DNA from 3 places in the Prosthecomicrobium sp. N25 genome. Region 2 is predicted to be linked to each of the others. Evidence: predicted binding sites of a transcription regulator. Region 2 holds the regulator's gene; each other region holds the start of a gene.

Region 1 (5,998 bases), 130 kb from region 2:
GTAGACCGGGAAGGCCACCACGGACACGCCGAGGAGCAGGACGACATGCGGCACGATCCGCCCGAGGAGGCCGCGGTTCTCGACCATCAGTACTGGACCCTGCGTTCGATGTAGCGGAACTGGATCGAGGTCAGCGCGATCACCAGCACCATGAGGATCACGGACTGCGCCGCGGAGCCGCCGAGGTCGCCGCCGAGCCGGCCATCGTTGAAGACCTTGAAGACAAGCGTTGTGGTCGCCTGCGCGGGGCCGCCGTGCGTCACCGCGTCGACGATGCCGAAGGTGTCGAAGAAGACGTAGACGATGTTGACCGTGAGCAGGAAGAAGGTGGTCGGCGACAGGAGCGGGAAGATGATCGTCCAGAAGCGCCGCATCGGCCGCGCCCCGTCGATCGCCGCGGCCTCGATCACCGAGCGTGGGATCGCCTGCAGGCCGGCCAGGAAGAACAGGAAATTGTAGCTGATCTGCTTCCAGGTCGCCGCCAGGACGACCAGCACCATGGCGTCGACGCCGTCGAGCAGCGGGTTCCACGAGACGCCCCGGGCCCGGATGGCCTGCGCCACCATGCCGAGCGAGGGCTGGAACATGAAGAGCCAGAGGGCGCCGGCGATCGCCGGGGCGACCGCATAGGGCCAGATCAGCAGCGTCTTGTAGACGGTCGCGCCGCGGATGTGCTTGTCGGCCTGCACGGCGAGCAGCAGCGCCAGCCCGAGCGACAGGGACGCGACCAGCACCGAGAAGACGGCCGTGTTGGTTACGGCGCGCAGGTACTCGGGTGTCTTGAAGAGGAGCTCGTAGTTTTCGAGCCCGACGAAGATCTGCGTCGTCCCGAAGGCATCCTCGATGAAGAAGGACTGGCGCACCGCCTGGGCGGCCGGCCAATAGAAGAAGATCAGCGTCACCGCGAGCTGGGGGCTCAGCAGCAGGAAGGGGAGGAGCTTCCCCGAGAAGGCGGTTCGCTTGTCCATGGGGGCGGCCGGTCGGAGGGCAGTCGAGGCCGCCGGCGCTGGGCCGGCGGCCGTCTCCGTCGAAGGAGGGCGGGCAGGGGTCCGCCGGGCCGCGCCCGGCGGGTGCCCGGCCGGCGCGATCAGCGGGCCGCGGTGCGCTCGAACTGCCGGAGCACGGCGTTGCCGCGCGACACGGCGTCGTCCATCGCCTGCTGGGGCGACTTCTTGCCGGCCAGCGCGAGCTCGATCTCCTCGGCCCACAGGTCGCGGATCTGCACGAGGTTGCCGAGCCGCAGGCCGCGAGAGTTCTCGGTCGGCGCCTTGAAGGCCATCTGCTTGACGCTGGTCTCGGTCGACGGGTTCTTGGCGTAGAAGCCCTGCGACTTGGTCAGCTCGTAGGAGGCGGGGGTGATCGGCAGGTAGCCGGTCTCCTGGTGCCACCAGGCCTGGACGTCGGGCTTGGACAGATAGGTGAAGAACTTCGCGATGCCCTTGTAGTCATCGGCCGGCTTGCCCGCCATCACCCAAAGGGAGGCCCCGCCGATGATCGAGTTCTGCGGAGCGCCCTGGACGTCCGGGTAGTAGGGCATGAAGGCCGTCGAATACTCGAACTTGGCGTTGGCCTTGACGTTGCCGTAGAAGGCCGAGGAGGTGAGGAAGAGCGGGCACTCGCCGGAGGTGAAGCGGCCTTCGCCCTCGTTGGTGCGGCCGGAATAGTCGAAGGTCTTGTCCTTCTGCATCTCGACGAGGTTCGTCAGATGCCGGACGACGGCCGGGTTGTTGAACTTCAGCTCGGTGTCGAAGCCGTCGAGGCCGTTCGCCTTGGTCGAGAGCGACAGGTTGTGCCAGGCGGTGAACTCCTCGATGTTGGCCCAGGTGGTCCAGGCCGTCGAGATGCCGCACTTGTCCCAGCCGGCCGCCTTCAGCTTCTTGGCCGCCTCGAAGGCCTCGGGCCAGGTCTTCGGCGGCTCGGCGAGGCCCGCCTTCTTCAGCGCGTCGTTGTTGACCCACATGACCATGGTCGACGAGTTGAAGGGGAAGGAGAGCATGTCACCCTTGGCGGTCGAGTAGTAGCCCGTGACCGCCGGCAGGTAGGACTTCGGGTCGAAGGGTTCGCCCGTCTCGGCCATCATCTGGTAGACCGGCTTCACGGCGCCCTTGGCGGCCATCATGGTGGCGGTGCCGACCTCGAAGACCTGCAGGATGTGCGGGGCGTTGCCGGCCCGGAACGCGGCGATGCCGGCGTTCATCGTGTCGGCGTAGGACCCCTTGTAGGTCGGCACGACCTTGTACTGCGACTGGGTCGCGTTGAAGTCGGTCGCCAGCTTCACGATCCGGTCGTTGTTGGCGCCCGTCATGGCGTGCCACCACTGGATCTCGACCTGAGCCTGGGCCGAGGTGGTGGCGCCGAGCGCCAGGGCGGCAGCGACGAGAATGCGCGTCTTCGTCATGGTCTTCATTCCTCCCAATCGGGCCGGGGACGGACCCGCTTCCGCGAGCGGCTCCCATGTCCGGCCTCATATGTCCGCCTTCGTGACGGTTCGATGATAGCGGATGTCTTTCGTATCAGTTTCGCGGCGAAACTCCAGAGGGGTTCGAGCCTGATCCCGGGCGAACCCGCGGGCGCGCAGAAGACCATACCCGTCAGATCCTTGTCACCCGGAAATCGTGCCGCTGATCCGGGCAGGGCCCTGCCGCGTAGGAACGCCGATCCGATCCCAGGGAGAGCCTCGATGAGACCCACCCACGCGACGTTCGCAGCCCTGCTGCTTCCTGCCCTGGCCGCCCCCGCGGCCGCCGACACGCTCGAAGGGCGCGAGATCGACCAGACCGTCCGGGGCCGGCGGATCTACCTCGCGGTGCCTCTCGGCGGCGAGTTCCCGCTCACCTACAGGCCGGATGGACGCGTCGACGGCTCGGGGGAGGCGGTGGGGCTCGGCCGCGTCATGCGCCCCAAGGACAGCGGCCGCTGGTGGGTCGACGGCCGGCGCCTCTGCCAGCGCTGGACCACCTGGTACGACGGCAAGGTCTTCTGCTTCACCCTCCGCAAGACCGCGCCGACCCAGCTCGCCTGGACCCGCGACGACGGCCTGAGCGGCACCGCCCGCATCGGCGACTGAGCCGGCTCCGGCCGGCGCTTCTTCCGACCCGGTTGAGACTTCGTTAGCGATCTTCGGGCACCCTGCCGGACCGAAACAGGCCCACTCGGCGCGTACGGCCGGGCAGGAGTTGCCATGACCCAGAGTTTTCGGTGCGTACGCGGGCGTCGGTCCTGGCCCGCAGCCGGTCTTGTCCTGACGTCCACGGTGCTGGCAGGCTGCAGCGCCTCCACCGACCACGCCGGCGTCGATCCCAAATACGGCGTCTCGGCGAGCCGGCGCGTCGTCGCCGACGGCGACCCGGTGCCGAAGGGCGGCGGCCGGGCGCAGGTCGGCAAGCCCTACACGATCGGCGGCCGGGTCTACGTCCCCCAGGAGGACCCCGCCTACGACCGCACAGGCGTGGCGTCCTGGTACGGACACGAGTTCCACGGGCGCGAGACGGCGAACGGCGAGGTCTATGACCGGATGTCGATCTCGGCGGCGCATCCGACCATGCCGCTGCCCTCCTACGCCAAGGTCACCAACCTCGCCAACGGCCGATCGATCGTCGTGCGCGTCAACGACCGCGGCCCCTACGCGGGCAACCGCGAGATCGACGTCTCGGAGCGCGCCGCGGACCTGCTCGGCTTCAAGGGCCGCGGCATCACCCGGGTACGCGTGCAGTATGCCGGCCGGGCGCCGCTGGAAGGCTCCGACGACACCATGCTGGCCTCGACCCTGACGGAGGGCGCCGATCCGGTCGCCGTGACGGCCATGAACGGCTCCTTCGGCCGGAGCCTCACCGGCACACTCGCCGCGACCTTCAGGCCCGCGCCGGAGCCCGTCCGCACCGCCGCGGTCCGCCCGCAGGCGGCCTGGCCGACCGCACGGCCGGCCCGGCCGGCTCGCGCGGATGACGACGACCCCGAGACCGGCGACATCGGCGACATGATCGCGGCGACGGAACGCCAAGCCTTGCCCGCCGCCCCGCCGCGCGCAAGGCCCGGACCGGTGCCGCAGTCCGAGCTGGCCCCTCCGCCCCGCTGGCGCAGTTCCGAGACGGCGCGTCCGCGCGGGCTCATGGGCTTCGCCTCGGCGGAGGACGGACCCGAATTCCCGCTGCTCCGCCGCTGAGGCGGCGCCCGCGACCACAGGTCGCCCCGAGCGTCGGACGCGTCCCCAGGGCGGAAGAGTCCGCGCCGGCCATTGGAGCTTGGCGCCGGATCGCCCATATTGGCTCACGATCGGCGACGGCGAGTCGGGCGGGAGTGGCGGCTCCCTCTTTCCCGTGGTCCGTCCGGAGGCCCGGAGTTCGAAGATGAGTGGTGTATCGGTGGCGCGGCGGATGGCGGCCGCGCTGATGGGGTTGGTGATGGCCGCGGCGACGCTCGCGGGCGCGCCGCCGCCCGGCCACGCGCAGAGCTCGGCCGCTCAGGCGGCTGCGGCGAACCAGGGCTTCGAGACCCGTGCCGAACAGGCCATCCTGATCGACCACGAGTCCGGCACCGTCCTCTACGAGAAGAACGCCGACAAGCTTTTCCCGCCGGCGAGCCTCGCCAAGATGATGACGATCGCGGTCCTGTTCGATCTCATCAAGGCCGGCAAGGTCTCGATGGAGACGGAGTTCGTGGTCAGCGAGCACGCCTGGCGGACGGGCGGGGCGCCCTCGCGAACCTCCTCGACCTTCCTGCCGATCAACTCCAAGGCGACCGTCAACGACCTCATCCAGGGCATCATCGTCCAGTCGGGCAACGACGCGGCCATCACGGTGGCGGAGGGCATCGCCGGCACCGAGCAGGCCTTCGGGGAGCTGATGACCAAGAAGGCCCGCGAGATCGGCATGCCCAAGTCGGTCTTCCACAACCCGACGGGCCTTCCGGACCCGGACCAGAAGATTACCGCCCGGGAATACTCCACGCTGACGCGCTACATCATCTCCAACCACCCCGACCTGTACAAGGTCTACGGGCAGCGCGAGTTCACCTACAACAAGATCCGCCAGTTCAATCGGAACCCGTTGCTTGCGGAGGGTATCGGCGCCGACGGACTGAAGACCGGCTACATCAAGGAATCCGGCTACAACATCGTCGGCTCGGCGGTGCAGAACGGACAGCGCCTCGTCCTCGTCATGGGCGGCTTCAAGACCGAGAAGGAACGGCAGGAGGACGCCCGCCGCCTGATGGAATGGGGCTTCCGCAACTTCGAGCAGATCACCCTCTTCAAGGCCGGCGAGCCGGCCGGCGAGGCGAGCGTCTTCGGCGGCACGGAGGGCAGGGTGAAGCTGGTCGGCGCCAAGGCCATCAACGTCCTGGTGCCCCGCGGCAACCGCGACAAGCTGCGCGCCCGCATCGTCTATCGGGGGCCCGTCCGCGCGCCCGTCGAGAAAGGCGTCCAGATCGGCAAGCTGCAGGTCCTGCGCGATGAGACCGTGATCCAGGAGACGCCTCTCTACACCGCCGATGCCGTCGGGCTCGGCACCCTGCAGAGCCGCGCCATGGACGCCGTGCTCGAAGTCGTCGGCCGGGTCGCGCGCGAAACCGTCGGGTTCCAGTGACGGGCGCCCCGCCGCCCGTCGACCTGCCACCCGCCCGCTTCGTGACCTTCGAAGGCGGCGAGGGTGCCGGCAAGTCGACCCAGGTGCGGCTCCTGGCCGATCGCCTCCGGAACGCCGGCATCGGCGTCGTCACCACCCGCGAGCCGGGCGGCTCTCCGGGCGCGGAGGCGATACGGGCCATGATCCTCTCCGGCGCGGCGGAGCGCTTCGGGGCGGAGGTCGAGGCCATGCTGTTCGCCGCCGCCCGGGCCGATCACGTCGACGCCACCATCCGGCCCGCACTCGCGCGCGGCGATTGGGTCCTCTGCGACCGCTTCGCCGACTCGACGCGCGTCTACCAGTCGGCCGTGGAGCCGGCGGTCATCGACGCCCTGGAGACGGTGGCCCTGGACGGCCTCCGCCCGCACCTGACCATC
Region 2 (5,998 bases):
TCCTGATGATCGGCATGGTCGCCTTCATCGTCGACGTGCCGCACAGCATCTCGGATGCAGCGACCGTGCTGCCGGTGCAGATCTTCCTCTGGTCCGACCTGCCCGAGGTGGCGTTCCAGGCGAAGACCGCCGCCGCGATCCTGGTGCTGCTGGCCTTCCTGTTCGTCATGAACGGGCTCGCCATCGTGCTCAGAAAGAAGTTCGAACGCCGCTGGTGACCCGGTCGGCCGTCCCGTAGTCTCCGGGGGAGCAGGAATGATGGACATCATGGTCGAGAAGCCGGGTACCACGGTCGAGCAGCGGCCGAAGGTCAGCGCCCGTGGGGTCAATGTCTTCTATGGTGAGAAGCATGCCCTGAAGGACGTCACCATCGACATCCCCGAGAAGAGCGTCACCGCCTTCATCGGGCCGTCGGGCTGCGGCAAGTCGACCTTCCTGCGCTGCATCAACCGGATGAACGACACCATCCCGATCGCCCGGGTCGACGGCCGGATCGAGATCGACGGCGCCGACATCTACGATCCCGAGCTCGACGTCGTGCAACTCCGGGCCCGGGTCGGCATGGTCTTCCAGAAGCCCAATCCCTTCCCGAAGTCGATCTACGAGAACGTCGCCTACGGCCCGCGCATCCATGGCCTCGCCCGCTCGAAGGCGGACCTGGACGACATCGTGTCCTCCAGCCTGCAGAAGGCCGGGCTGTTCGAGGAGGTCAAGGACCGGCTCGGTGATTCCGGAACCAGCCTCTCGGGCGGCCAGCAGCAGCGCCTCTGCATCGCCCGCGCCATCGCGGTCGGCCCCGAGGTCATCCTGATGGACGAACCCTGCTCGGCGCTGGACCCGATCGCCACCGCGCGCATCGAGGAACTGATCGACGAGCTGCGCTCGAACTTCACCATCATCATTGTCACCCACTCGATGCAGCAAGCCGCCCGCGTGTCGCAGAAGACGGCCTTCTTCCATCTGGGCAGCCTGGTCGAGGAGGGGCCGACCGACGTGATCTTCACCAAGCCGACCGACCGGCGCACGCAGGACTACATCACCGGCCGCTTCGGCTGAGGAAGGCGAGGGGAATCATGGCCGAACACATCGTCCGCTCCTTCGAGCAGGAACTGAAGGCGCTCTCCGGGTCGATCGCCGAAATGGGGGGCCTCGCGGAAGGCCTCGTCGCCGACTCCATCACGGCGCTCGTCCGCATGGACTCCGAACTCGCCCAGAAGGTCATCACCACCGATGCGCGCCTGGACCGTCTCCAGCGCGACGTCGAGGAACGCGCGATCCTGATCATCGCCAAGCGCCAGCCGATGGCGATGGACCTGCGCGAGATCGTCGGCGCCCTGCGCATCTCCAACGACCTCGAACGCGTCGGCGACCTCGCCAAGAACATTGGCAAGCGCGTCATCGCCATCAACGGCAACTTCAACTCGAAGAAGCTGGTCATCGGCGTTGAGCACCTCGCCGAGATCGCGCTGGAGCAGCTCAAGGACGTGCTCGACAGCTTTACGGCCCGCGACGACGCCCGGGCCCTGCGCGTGCGTGGCCGTGACGACGAGATCGACGCCCTCTACACCTCGCTCTTCCGGGAACTCCTGACCTACATGATGGAGGACCCGCGCAACATCTCGATCTGCACGCACCTGCTCTTCTGCGCGAAGAACATCGAGCGCATCGGCGACCACGCCACCAACATCGCCGAGACGGTGCACTACGTGGTGACGGGCGAGCAGCTGGCCGAGGACCGCCCGAAGGGCGACACCTCCCATCTCATCAATGTCCTGTCCGACGATTGATTGTCCGGAGACCCGACCCGCCATGGCGCGCGTGCTGATCGTGGAGGACGAGGAGGCGCTGACGCTTCTCCTCCGCTACAACCTGGAATCCGAGGGCCACGAGGTCGACGCCTGCGCCCGGGGCGACGACGCCGATCTGCGGCTGAAGGAAGCCGTCCCGGACCTGCTCCTGCTCGACTGGATGCTGCCCGGCCTGTCGGGAATCGAGCTTTGCCGCCGCCTGCGGACCCGGCCCGAGACGGAGCGGCTGCCCATCATCATGCTGACGGCCCGCGGCGAGGAGGCCGAGCGGATCCGCGGCCTCGCGACCGGTGCCGACGACTACGTGGTGAAGCCCTTCTCGGTGCCCGAGCTGATGGCGCGGATCCGGGCCATGCTGCGCCGCGCCAAGCCGGAGCTCGTCTCCTCGCGCCTCGCCGCCGGCGACATCGAGCTCGACAAGGAGACCCGCCGCGTCCGCCGCGGCGACCGCGAGATCCACCTCGGCCCGACCGAGTTCCGCCTGCTCGAGTTCCTGATGACGACGCCGGGCCGCGTCTTCACCCGCGAGCAGCTCCTCGACGGGGTCTGGGGCCGCGACGTCTATGTGGACGAGCGCACGGTCGACGTCCATGTCGGCCGGCTGCGCAAGGCCATCAACCGGGGCCGCGAGCGCGACCCCATCCGCACCGTCCGCGGCGCGGGCTACGCCTTCGACGAGCGCTTCGCGGCGGCGGCGTGAGTGTCGCGATGGCGGCTCGCCGCGCGATCTGCTACCCAGCCGGAGGGCCGCGGAGGGACGGCCGGTCGGGAGACGGTGGACATGGCGCGGCGCGAGTGCGGTACTTGCACGCTCTGTTGCAAGGTCCTGGGCATCCGCGAGCTGGAGAAGCCGCGGGGATCGTGGTGCCCGTCCTGCGCCAAGGGGCGCGGCTGCACGGTCTACGAGGCCCGGCCCACGAGCTGCCGCGACTTCGAATGCTTCTGGCTCAAGGCCCCGGAGGCGGCCCACGTCATGATGCCCGACGCGCTCCGCCCGGACCGCTGCAAGGTGGTCTTCGTGGTCCCGCCGGACGGAGCGGGCCTCGTCGCCGAAACCGATCCGGCGACCCCGACCGCCTGGCAGCGGCCGGACGTGCTCGCCGTGCTGCGGGCCGTGGCGTCGACCGGGCAGGTGGCCGGGGTCTTCGCAGGATCCCGGCGCTGGGTGGTGCACCCGGACGGCGGCTTCACGGAAGTCCGGGATTGAGCAGCCTTGCGCGGTCGAGGATCTCTTCCGCGTCGCGGCGGCAGCCCGGTCACGCCGCTCACCCGGCCGTCTTGAGCTTCTTCTTCTTCGGCTCCTGGTGCCCGTAGGTGGCGAAGCCCTTGCGGGTGTCCTCGATCTCGGCCTCGTTCAGGAGCACCGGGCCACCGATCAGGAGCGTGTGGTAGTACTGCTTGGCGATCGTCTCGAGCTCGACGGCGAGCCACATCGCCTTGTCGAGGCTGGCACCCGTGGCGATCATGCCGTGGTTGGCGAGCAGGCAGCCGGTCCGGCCCTCGAGCGCCTTCAGGGCGTTGGCCGAGAGCTCCGCCGTGCCGTAGGTGGCGTAGTCGGCGACGCGGACGTCCATGCCACCGAAGGCCGCGATCATGTAGTGGCAGGACGGGATCGGCTTGCGGGCGATCGCCAGGATGGTGGCGAAGGTCGAGTGGGTGTGCACGATCGCGCCGACCTCGGGCCGCGCCTTCATGATGTCGAGGTGGAAGCGCCACTCGGTCGACGGCTTCAGCGGGCCGTCCCAGGTGCCGTAGTCGCCGTCGATCGGCATGGAGGCGATCATCTCCGGCTCGCACAGGTCGTAGGGCGTCGCACTCGGGGTGATCAGCATGCGGTCGCCGTATCGCGCCGAAATGTTGCCGGCCGTGCCCTGGTTCAGGCCCGCGGCGTTCATCCAGCGGCACTTGTCGATGATCGCCTGGCGGAGCGCCTTCTCTTCCTTGCTCATGGACTCGTCCTTCTGGTGCTCGGGAAGGCTTCGGCAGGGCCGGTCTGCGGGGCGGCCCGGCCGTGAATGGCCTCGCCAGGGTGACGCGAATCGAGCGTCTCGTCTTGGCGCATCGTAGTCGACGCGCGACCCCGCGGTCGGCCTCCGGACGCGCCCGCCCGGCGCTAACCGACGTAGCCGAACTGGCGCGGAAGCCAGAGGACGCTTTCGGGGAAGAGGATGAGGATCGCCAGCGTGGCGACGAGCACGGCGATGAAGATCCAGATCTCGTCGATCATCTCGCGGAGCGGGATGCCCGTCACCGCATTGGTGACGAAGAGGAGGACGCCATAGGGCGGGGTGATCAACCCGATCATGGTGTTGATGACGACTACGACGCCGAAGTGCACGAGGTCGATGCCGAGGGCGTTGCAGGCGGGTATGAACAGGGGAACGATGACCAGGATGATGGTCGAGGCGTCGATGAAGCAGCCGAGCACCAGGAGCAGGACGTTCACGCCGATCAGGAACACGAGCGGCGACACCTGCACGTCCTTCAGCCACTCGGAGACCTGGCCGGGGATGTTCTCGCTGGCCACGATGTAGTTGAAGATGAGCGCGCCGCCGATCAGCAGGCCGACCGAGGCGGAGCCCTTCGCGCTCTCCAGGAAGACGCCGTAGAGGTCCCTGAGCGAGATCGCCCGGTAGAAGATGCCGGCGAGGATCAGGGAATAGGCCGCTGCCACGGCCGCGGCCTCGGTCGGGGTCGCGACGCCACCGTAGATCCCGTAGAGCAGGATGGCGGGCATCATCAGGGCCGGCAGGGCGCGGAACGTGGTCCTCGGCAGTTCCGAAAGGGGCACGGGCTCCTCGAGCGCGAAGTTGCGCTTCACTGCGATCCAATGATTGACGACGGACAGCACGAGGCCGATCAGCAGACCCGGCAGGAAGCCGCCGATGAACATGTAGCCGATCGAGGCATCGGACACGAGCGAGTACATCACCATCGGGATGGACGGCGGGATGATCGGGCCGATCACCGCCGAGGCCGCCGTCAGCGCGGCCGCATAGCCGCGGGGATACCGGCCGTCCTTGGCCATCATCTCGGTGATCAGCTTGCCGATGCCGGCAGCGTCGGCGATCGCCGAGCCCGACATCCCCGAGAAGATGATGCTGGTCACCACATTGACGTGACCGAGTCCGCCCCGGACGCGACCGACCAGCAGAACGCAGAACTGGAGCAGGCGCTCGCTGATCGTGCCGGCGTTCATGATGTTGGCGGCGACGATGAAGAGCGGCACCGCCAGGATCACGAAGCTGTCGTAGATGCCCTGGATGACCTGCTCGGCCGCGAGGCCGAGGTCCTGCCCCTTCACGAACAGGTAGGCGACCGCGGAGACGATCATGCCCAGGGAGATCGGCGCGCCGATGGCGGCGAGGCCGAAGAGGGTGACGAGGGCGACCGCGAACGGGAAACTCATGACCGCGGTTCCCCGTCGAGGTCTTCCATGCGTGCGCCCCGGATCAGCCGCCAGGCCCGGACCCCGTAGCGCACGATGATGGCGATCGCGAAGACCGCATAGATGCCGAAGACGATGTCGAGCCGGATGCCGATGATGGCGCTCGACTTGATCTTGTAGAAGGTGATGTAGTCCCAGGTCGCCGGGAACGACGCCGCCATGGCGAACACGATCGCGGTCGCCGAGGCGATCGAGAAGGCCCGCCGCATCCCCGAACTGACCGAGACGTAGAGCACGTCGAACTTGATGTGGTCCCGATCGTCGAGGACGAAGGCGGAGCCCCAGAACACGAGCCAGAGCCACGTCGTCAGGCAGGCCTCCAACGTCCAGCCGAGCGGGTCGTTGAAGACGTAGCGCGAGATGATCTGCACCAGGAAGGACGTGAACATCAGGGCGAGCAGCGCGACGGCGACGTCGTCCGCCCGCGCACGCAGCCATCTCGTGATGGGTCGCATGGTGACTGACCGGAGGGAGGGAGGGGAAGGCCCGCGGGGCGGCACGCGACGGCCGCCCCGGGATGGTCAGGACCGGCGGCGAGCCGGTGTCGCGATCACTGCACCGCGTTGATCTTCTCGACGAGGCCGGCCGGCCAGTCCTTGGCGAACTTGGACTCCAGATAGGCCTTCTGGACGCGCGTGCGGAAGGCGTCGACGTCCGGCGCGTAGACCTTGAGGCCCTTCTCCTTGAAGAAGGTCTCGAGCTCCTCCTCGAGCTTGAGCTGCCGCTGCCGGCCGAGCTCCGC
Region 3 (5,998 bases), on a different contig from region 2:
ATGGCCGCCGAGGGCATCGGCGCCGACATCGTCTCGGGCGGCGAGATGGCCCGGGCGCTGGCGGCCGGCATGGCGCCGCGTCACGTCGTCTTCTCCGGCGTCGGCAAGACCGCGGCCGAGATCGCCGCCGCGCTCGACGCGGGCCTGCATCAGATCAATGTCGAGTCCTTCGAGGAACTCCGCCTGGTCGACGAGATCGCGGGCGCCAAGGGCCGGGTCGCCGATGTGGCGCTGCGCGTCAACCCGGACGTCGACGCCGAGACCCACGCCAAGATCACCACCGGCAAGAAGGACAACAAGTTCGGCATCGACGCCAGCACGCTCGGCCGCCTGGACAACGAGGTGAAGGCCCTGCCCCACGTCCGGGTGGTCGGTCTCGCCATGCACATCGGCTCGCAGATCATGACCCCCGCGCCCTTCCTGACCGCCTACGGCCGGGTGGCGGCGCTCGCCGAGGAACTGCGCCGCAAGGGCTACCCGCTGACCCGCCTCGATCTCGGCGGCGGCTTCGGCATCCCCTACGAGAACGAGCTGGAGTTCTCCTTCGCCGACCTCGCCGACGCGATCCGGGCGACCGTCCACGGCCGGGGTTTCGACCTCTCCATCGAGCCCGGCCGCTCGCTGGTCGCCGACGCCGGCATCCTGCTCGCACGCACGATCTTCGTGAAGGATGCGGGCGGCATGCATTTCCTCGTGCTCGACGCGGCCATGAACGACCTCGTCCGCCCCGCCATGTACGAGGCCCACCACGACATCGTGCCGGTCCGCATCCCCGCGCCGGCCGCGCCGACGGTCGAGTACGACATCGTCGGGCCGATCTGCGAGAGTTCCGACACCTTCGCCAAACGCCGCCGCCTGCCCGCGCTCGCCGCCGGCGACCTCGTCGCCATCGCGACCGCCGGCGCCTATGGGGCGACCATGTCGTCGACCTACAACGCCCGCCCGCTCGCCCCCGAGGTGCTGGTCGACGGCACCCGCTGGGCGACGGTCCGTCGCCGGGTCGAGGTGGCCGAGCAGATCGGCTGGGACCAGGTCCCCGACTGGATCGGCCCGGCGAAGCCGGGGCAGCGGGCGGCCGAGTAGCCGCCGCTCGACCGTCTCACTTCGGCGCCACCGCGTAGGTCTCGACCGGCGGCACCGTGTCGATCAGCCCCTTGGCCTTCAGGAACGCCGCGAAGCGCTCGGTGCGGCCGACGTCGAGCGCGGCGGGCCGCTTGGCGAAACGCGGCAGCGTATCGAAGAAGGCCCGGCGGTTCAGCTCGTCGTCGAGCTTCTTGTCGGACGCCTTGAACAGCGCCCAGGCCTCGGCCGGGTTGTTGGTCAGCCACAGCGTCGCCTTCTCGACCGCCGCCAGGAAACGCGGCAGCCGCGGATCCCCGGTCCGGTCCCGGCGGGCCAGATAGATCAGCTCGTCATAGGCCGGGATGCCCAGCTCCTCGGGAAAGAAAGCCCGCCCCTTCTTGCCGGCGAGCTCCAGTTCGGTGAGTTCGAAGTTCCGGTAGCCGCCCACGACCGCGTCCACCTGCCCTGACAGGAGCGCTCCCGTCAGGGCGAAGTTGACGTTGACGAGTTCCACGTCCTTGGCCGTCAGGCCGGCGCCCTCCAGCATCTGCAGCAGCACCGCGTCCTCGAAGCCGGACACCGAGTAGCCGACCTTCTTGCCCTTGAGGTCCTTGACCGTCTTCACCGGCCCGTCCGCGAGCACGATGACGGTGTTGAGCGGCGTCTCGACCAGCGTGCCGAAGCGGGCGACCGGCAGCCCCTCCTTGACCGCGAGGTGCAGGCTCGGCTGGTACGAGATCGCGACGTCGACCTGCCCGGCCGCCAGCAGCCGCGGCGGCGCCGAGGGGTCGGCCGGGGCGATCAGTTCGACGTCGAGCCCTTCGGCCGCGAAGAAGCCCTTCTCCCGGGCGACCACGAGCGGCGCGTGGTCGGGATTGACGAACCAGTCGAGCGCGACCGACAGCTTGTCGGCGGCGCCCGCCGGGGACGCCAGGATCAGGCTCAGGGCGGCGGCGGCGATGAGGCGTCGCATGGATCGGCTCCTGTTGTGGGGGTTGGGTCAGGCCGTCTCGGGCAGCCAGGGCACGAGGCGGCGCGTGAGGAGGTCGACGGCCAGCCGGAGCGCGACCGCCAGGGCCGCCACGATGACCAGCGCGGCGAACATGGTGTCGGTCTGCAGCCGCGCGTTGGCGTGCATCATCAGGAGGCCGAGGCCCGAGGAGGACCCGACCCACTCGCCGACCACCGCCCCGATCGGCGCGACGGCGGCCGCCATCCTGAGGCCCGAGACGAGCGCCGGCAGCGCCGCCGGGATCCGGATCATGGACAGGGTCTGCCAGCGCCGGGCGCGATAGAGGACGGCGAGGTCGAGGAGGCCCGGGTCGGTGCGGCTCAGTCCGTCGTGGAACGCCGAGGCGACCGGGAAGAAGATGATCAGGCTCGCCATCACCACCTTGGAGGCGAGGCCGAAGCCGAACCAGAGCACCAGCACCGGCGCGATGGCGAAGACCGGCAGCGACTGCAGCACCACGACGACGGGCAGCACCAGCCGGCGCGTCGCCGGCCAGTAGGCCATGCCGAGCGCGGTCGCGAGGCCGACGGCGGTGCCGAGCAGGAGCCCGAGCACGATTTCCCCGCCGGTCACCAGCGTGTTCGCCGCCAGGTCGTCGAAGCGGGTGACGAAGGCCGCCGCCACGCGGTCCGGTCCCGGCAGCAGGTAGGGCGGCGGCGCGAAGATCAGCACGGCCGCCCACCAGAGCGCGATCAGGCCCGCCGCCACCCCGGCGAGTTCGGCCACGAACGACAGGGTCGGCGACCGCGCCCCGTCGAGCGGCCGCACGGCGCCGCGGCCGGGCTCCGCGCCGGCCGGTTCCGTCCCGCGGGTCCCGCCCCGCGCAACCGGCAGGCGCCGGCCGATCTCGTGTGCGATCGTCATGGATCTCCGCTCCGGAACGGCGACGCCCGCGAGGGCGGCGTCGGGTGGAGATCCGGGGACTCTGGCTGTCGGAAACGCGGAAGATCCCGTCCCTTCGCCGGCATGACCCGGATCAGGTTCAAAGGGTCCGGTGCTCGCGCACCATCTCAGCTCCGGATCGGAGCACCCCTCGGACAAAGGATAAGATGGACCACCCCGGCCTGGCATGCAAGGGCGCGGCGCCCATGCGTTTCGAGGCGATGGTCGCACCGGGCCGCTGCCCCGGACGCGAAAACGCCGCGGGCGAGGCCGCGGCGCGTCGACAAAGACCCCTTCCCGATGGTCTTCTGATCCGTTCCGGCCCGGCGAGAACTCGCCGGGGCCGGACCCTTCTGCGGTCTCCGGGCTGAACATGCCGGGACCGGGGGAGGCCGTCTGCGTGACGGCCAGGAAACCGGAATCGTCTGCGGCGCGACGCCTGGACTCGGGGGCCGCTCCGATCCCGCCGGGGCTCCTCGCCTCCGGGGTAGCGCGTCAGTGGATGGTGACGCCGGACTTCAGACGGGAAATCTCATCTTTCAACAGCAGCTTGCGCCGCTTCAGGTCCGCGATCTCGAGGGAATCGATGCTCGGATGGGCAAGGGCGTCGCGCAACTCGTCCTCGAGGGCCGCGTGGCGACGATTCAGTTCCGCAAGATGCGATTCGATGGACATGCTGAAAGCCTCCCATTCTCGCAGGACTTGGCTACAGGAGCATGACAGCGAGCCGCCATGCCCGCAAGCTTGGATGTGGTGAATACGGATCCGCTTTCCACCCCCTCGCTCACTTTTTCGGTTACCGAATGGTTTACCCTGCGCCACGGCGCCCCTACGGCAGCTTGGGCGGCGGGGTCCCCTTTTGCCGCGCTTCGGTTTATGATTGCCGGACCGTTTCGCAGTCGGGCCCGGAGCCCACGACCGGAAAGACGCGGCGCAGTCCATGACCGAGCAGGAAGAGCAGGAAATCCGCCAGGAACTCGTCGGCTTGCGCCAGGAGCACCGCGACCTCGACACCGCCATCGCCGCGCTGGTCGAATCCGGCCGGGCCGATCACCTGACCATCCAGCGGCTGAAGAAGCGCAAGCTGGCGATCCGGGACCGGATCCAGCATCTCGAGGACCGGCTCGTCCCCGACATCATCGCCTGAGCGGATCGTCCCCGGGCACGCCCTGCCGCTCGCGCTTGTCGCGGAACATGTCCCGGTCCGCCCTGAGGATCGCGCTCTCCGCCGTGTCCTCCGGCTCGAAGGCGGCGATGCCGACCGACGCCCGGATCTCCACCGGGACCCCGTCCACCACGACCGGCGCCGCCTCCAGCGCCGTCCGTAGGCTCTCGGCCTTTCGCCTCAGCCCCTCCGGATCCACCTGCCGAAGCACGACCAGGAACTCGTCCCCGCCGATCCGCCCGGCCGCGTCGGAGCTGCGGATGACGGACCGGATCCGCCGCCCCGCCTCCGTCAGGAGCCCGTCCCCGACCGCATGGCCGTACCGGTCGTTCACGGTCTTGAAGCTGTCCAGGTCCACGAAGGCGAGGCCCGCCGCCGCCCCGTAGCGGCGTCCGAAGTCGATGACGCGGGCGATCTCGGCGAGCAGGCCGCGGCGGTTGAGGAGCCCCGTGAGGTCGTCCTCGTGGACCATCGTCTCGAGTTCGGCGATCCTGGCACTCCGCCGGGCCAGCTCGACCTCGAGTTCGCGGATGCGGCGCCGGAGCCCGTCCTCGCCCCCGGTCCCGACGCCGTGGCCGGCCGACCGGCGGATCTCGCCGCCACCCTCGTCCGACGGGGCGTCTTCACGCCGCGGATCTTTCATCGACTGCCGCTTTCGCAAGGGGAGATGGTGCCGACAGTAGCCGCCTCCCGCCCTGGAATCAAAGCCGGAATCTGAGACGGGCGCGCTTGTGGAACCATCGCCCTTCCCCTATAAACCGGCGCTTTCCGGGGGTCATGGCCCCCGGTCGATCAGGGGCGCATCACCATGCCGGACAGCGCGGCGCCGGTCGCGATAATCATGGGCAGCCAGTCCGACTGGGATTGCATGCGCCACGCCGCCGACACGCTCGACCGGCTCGGCGTCGCCCACGAGGTCCTCATCGTCTCAGCCCATCGCACGCCCGATCGCCTCTACGCCTTCGCCAAGGGCGCCCGCGCGGCCGGCCGCAAGGTCATCATCGCCGGCGCCGGCGGCGCCGCCCACCTGCCCGGCATGACCGCCGCCCTGACGCCCCTCCCCGTGCTCGGCGTTCCCGTGGAATCGAAGGCTTTGAGTGGCGTCGACAGCCTGCACTCGATCGTCCAGATGCCGGGCGGCATCCCGGTCGGAACGCTCGCCATCGGCAAGCCGGGCGCCATCAACGCGGCGCTCCTCGCCGCCGCCATCCTGGCCCTGTCGGACGACGCCCTCGCGGCCCGCCTCGACGCGTTCCGCGCGGCGCAGACCGCCGCGGTCGCCGAGCGCCCCGCCACCGGGAGCGCGTGAGAACGCCATGTCGGCCCCGAGCGTCGCAACCATCGGCATCCTGGGCGGCGGCCAGCTCGGCCGCATGCTGGCCCTCGCCGCCGCCAAGCTCGGCCTCTCCACCCGCGTGCTCTGCCCCGACCCGAGGAGCCCAGCCTTCGAGGTCGCGCGGGACCACGTCGTCGCGGACTACGACGACGAGGCCGCCCTCGCCCGCTTCGCCGAGGGGGTCGACGTCGTCACCTACGAGTTCGAGAACGTCCCCGCCGCCACGGCCGCCTTCCTGGCCGCCCGCGTCCCCGTGCGGCCCGGCCTCGGCGCGCTCGAGGTCGCCCAGGACCGCCTGTCCGAGAAGACATTCCTCAACGGCCTCGGCATCCCGACCGCCCCGTTCCGGGCCGTCGACGACCTCGCCCAGCTCCGCCTCGCCCTCGCCGAACTCGGCTACCCCGCGGTCCTGAAGACCCGCCGCTTCGGCTACGACGGCAAGGGCCAGGCGAAGATCGCCCGCCCGGAGGACGCCGAGACGGCGCTGGCCGCCATGAAGGGGCACGCCGCCATCCTGGAGGGTTGGGTGCCCTTCGCCCGC

Evidence for each region. The regulator PhoB, encoded in region 2, activates phosphate uptake and scavenging genes when phosphate is short. The targets are predictions, from matches to a motif close to TGTCATNNANCTGTCAT.
Region 1: a site for PhoB is predicted at 2,481-2,497, ahead of ugpB (sn-glycerol-3-phosphate ABC transporter substrate-binding protein UgpB). Genes of this name have one in related genera too.
Region 3: a site for PhoB is predicted at 3,662-3,678, ahead of WBG79_RS21945 (YdcH family protein). Genes of this name have one in related genera too.

The regions. Positions count from the first base shown of each region.
Region 1 is NZ_JBBCAT010000001.1:2,838,317-2,844,314, reverse strand. It holds gene ugpE (sn-glycerol-3-phosphate ABC transporter permease UgpE) at 1-87, opposite strand, end outside; gene ugpA (sn-glycerol-3-phosphate ABC transporter permease UgpA) at 87-968, opposite strand; gene ugpB (sn-glycerol-3-phosphate ABC transporter substrate-binding protein UgpB) at 1,088-2,398, opposite strand; gene WBG79_RS12940 (hypothetical protein) at 2,681-3,067, shown strand; gene WBG79_RS12935 (septal ring lytic transglycosylase RlpA family protein) at 3,182-4,162, shown strand; gene WBG79_RS12930 (D-alanyl-D-alanine carboxypeptidase family protein) at 4,347-5,582, shown strand; gene tmk (dTMP kinase) at 5,579-5,998, shown strand, end outside.
Region 2 is NZ_JBBCAT010000001.1:2,970,486-2,976,483, reverse strand. It holds gene pstA (phosphate ABC transporter permease PstA) at 1-218, shown strand, start outside; gene pstB (phosphate ABC transporter ATP-binding protein PstB) at 259-1,056, shown strand; gene phoU (phosphate signaling complex protein PhoU) at 1,074-1,787, shown strand; gene phoB (phosphate regulon transcriptional regulator PhoB) at 1,810-2,508, shown strand; gene WBG79_RS13515 (hypothetical protein) at 2,590-3,015, shown strand; gene WBG79_RS13510 (class II aldolase/adducin family protein) at 3,074-3,757, opposite strand; gene WBG79_RS13505 (TRAP transporter large permease) at 3,922-5,217, opposite strand; gene WBG79_RS13500 (TRAP transporter small permease) at 5,214-5,711, opposite strand; gene dctP (TRAP transporter substrate-binding protein DctP) at 5,807-5,998, opposite strand, start outside.
Region 3 is NZ_JBBCAT010000003.1:580,954-586,951, forward strand. It holds gene lysA (diaminopimelate decarboxylase) at 1-1,083, shown strand, start outside; gene WBG79_RS21935 (ABC transporter substrate-binding protein) at 1,100-2,035, opposite strand; gene WBG79_RS21940 (ABC transporter permease) at 2,063-2,938, opposite strand; TPP riboswitch at 3,011-3,118, opposite strand; gene WBG79_RS21945 (YdcH family protein) at 3,452-3,631, opposite strand; gene WBG79_RS21950 (YdcH family protein) at 3,897-4,103, shown strand; gene WBG79_RS21955 (GGDEF domain-containing protein) at 4,093-4,764, opposite strand; gene purE (5-(carboxyamino)imidazole ribonucleotide mutase) at 4,930-5,430, shown strand; gene WBG79_RS21965 (5-(carboxyamino)imidazole ribonucleotide synthase) at 5,438-5,998, shown strand, end outside.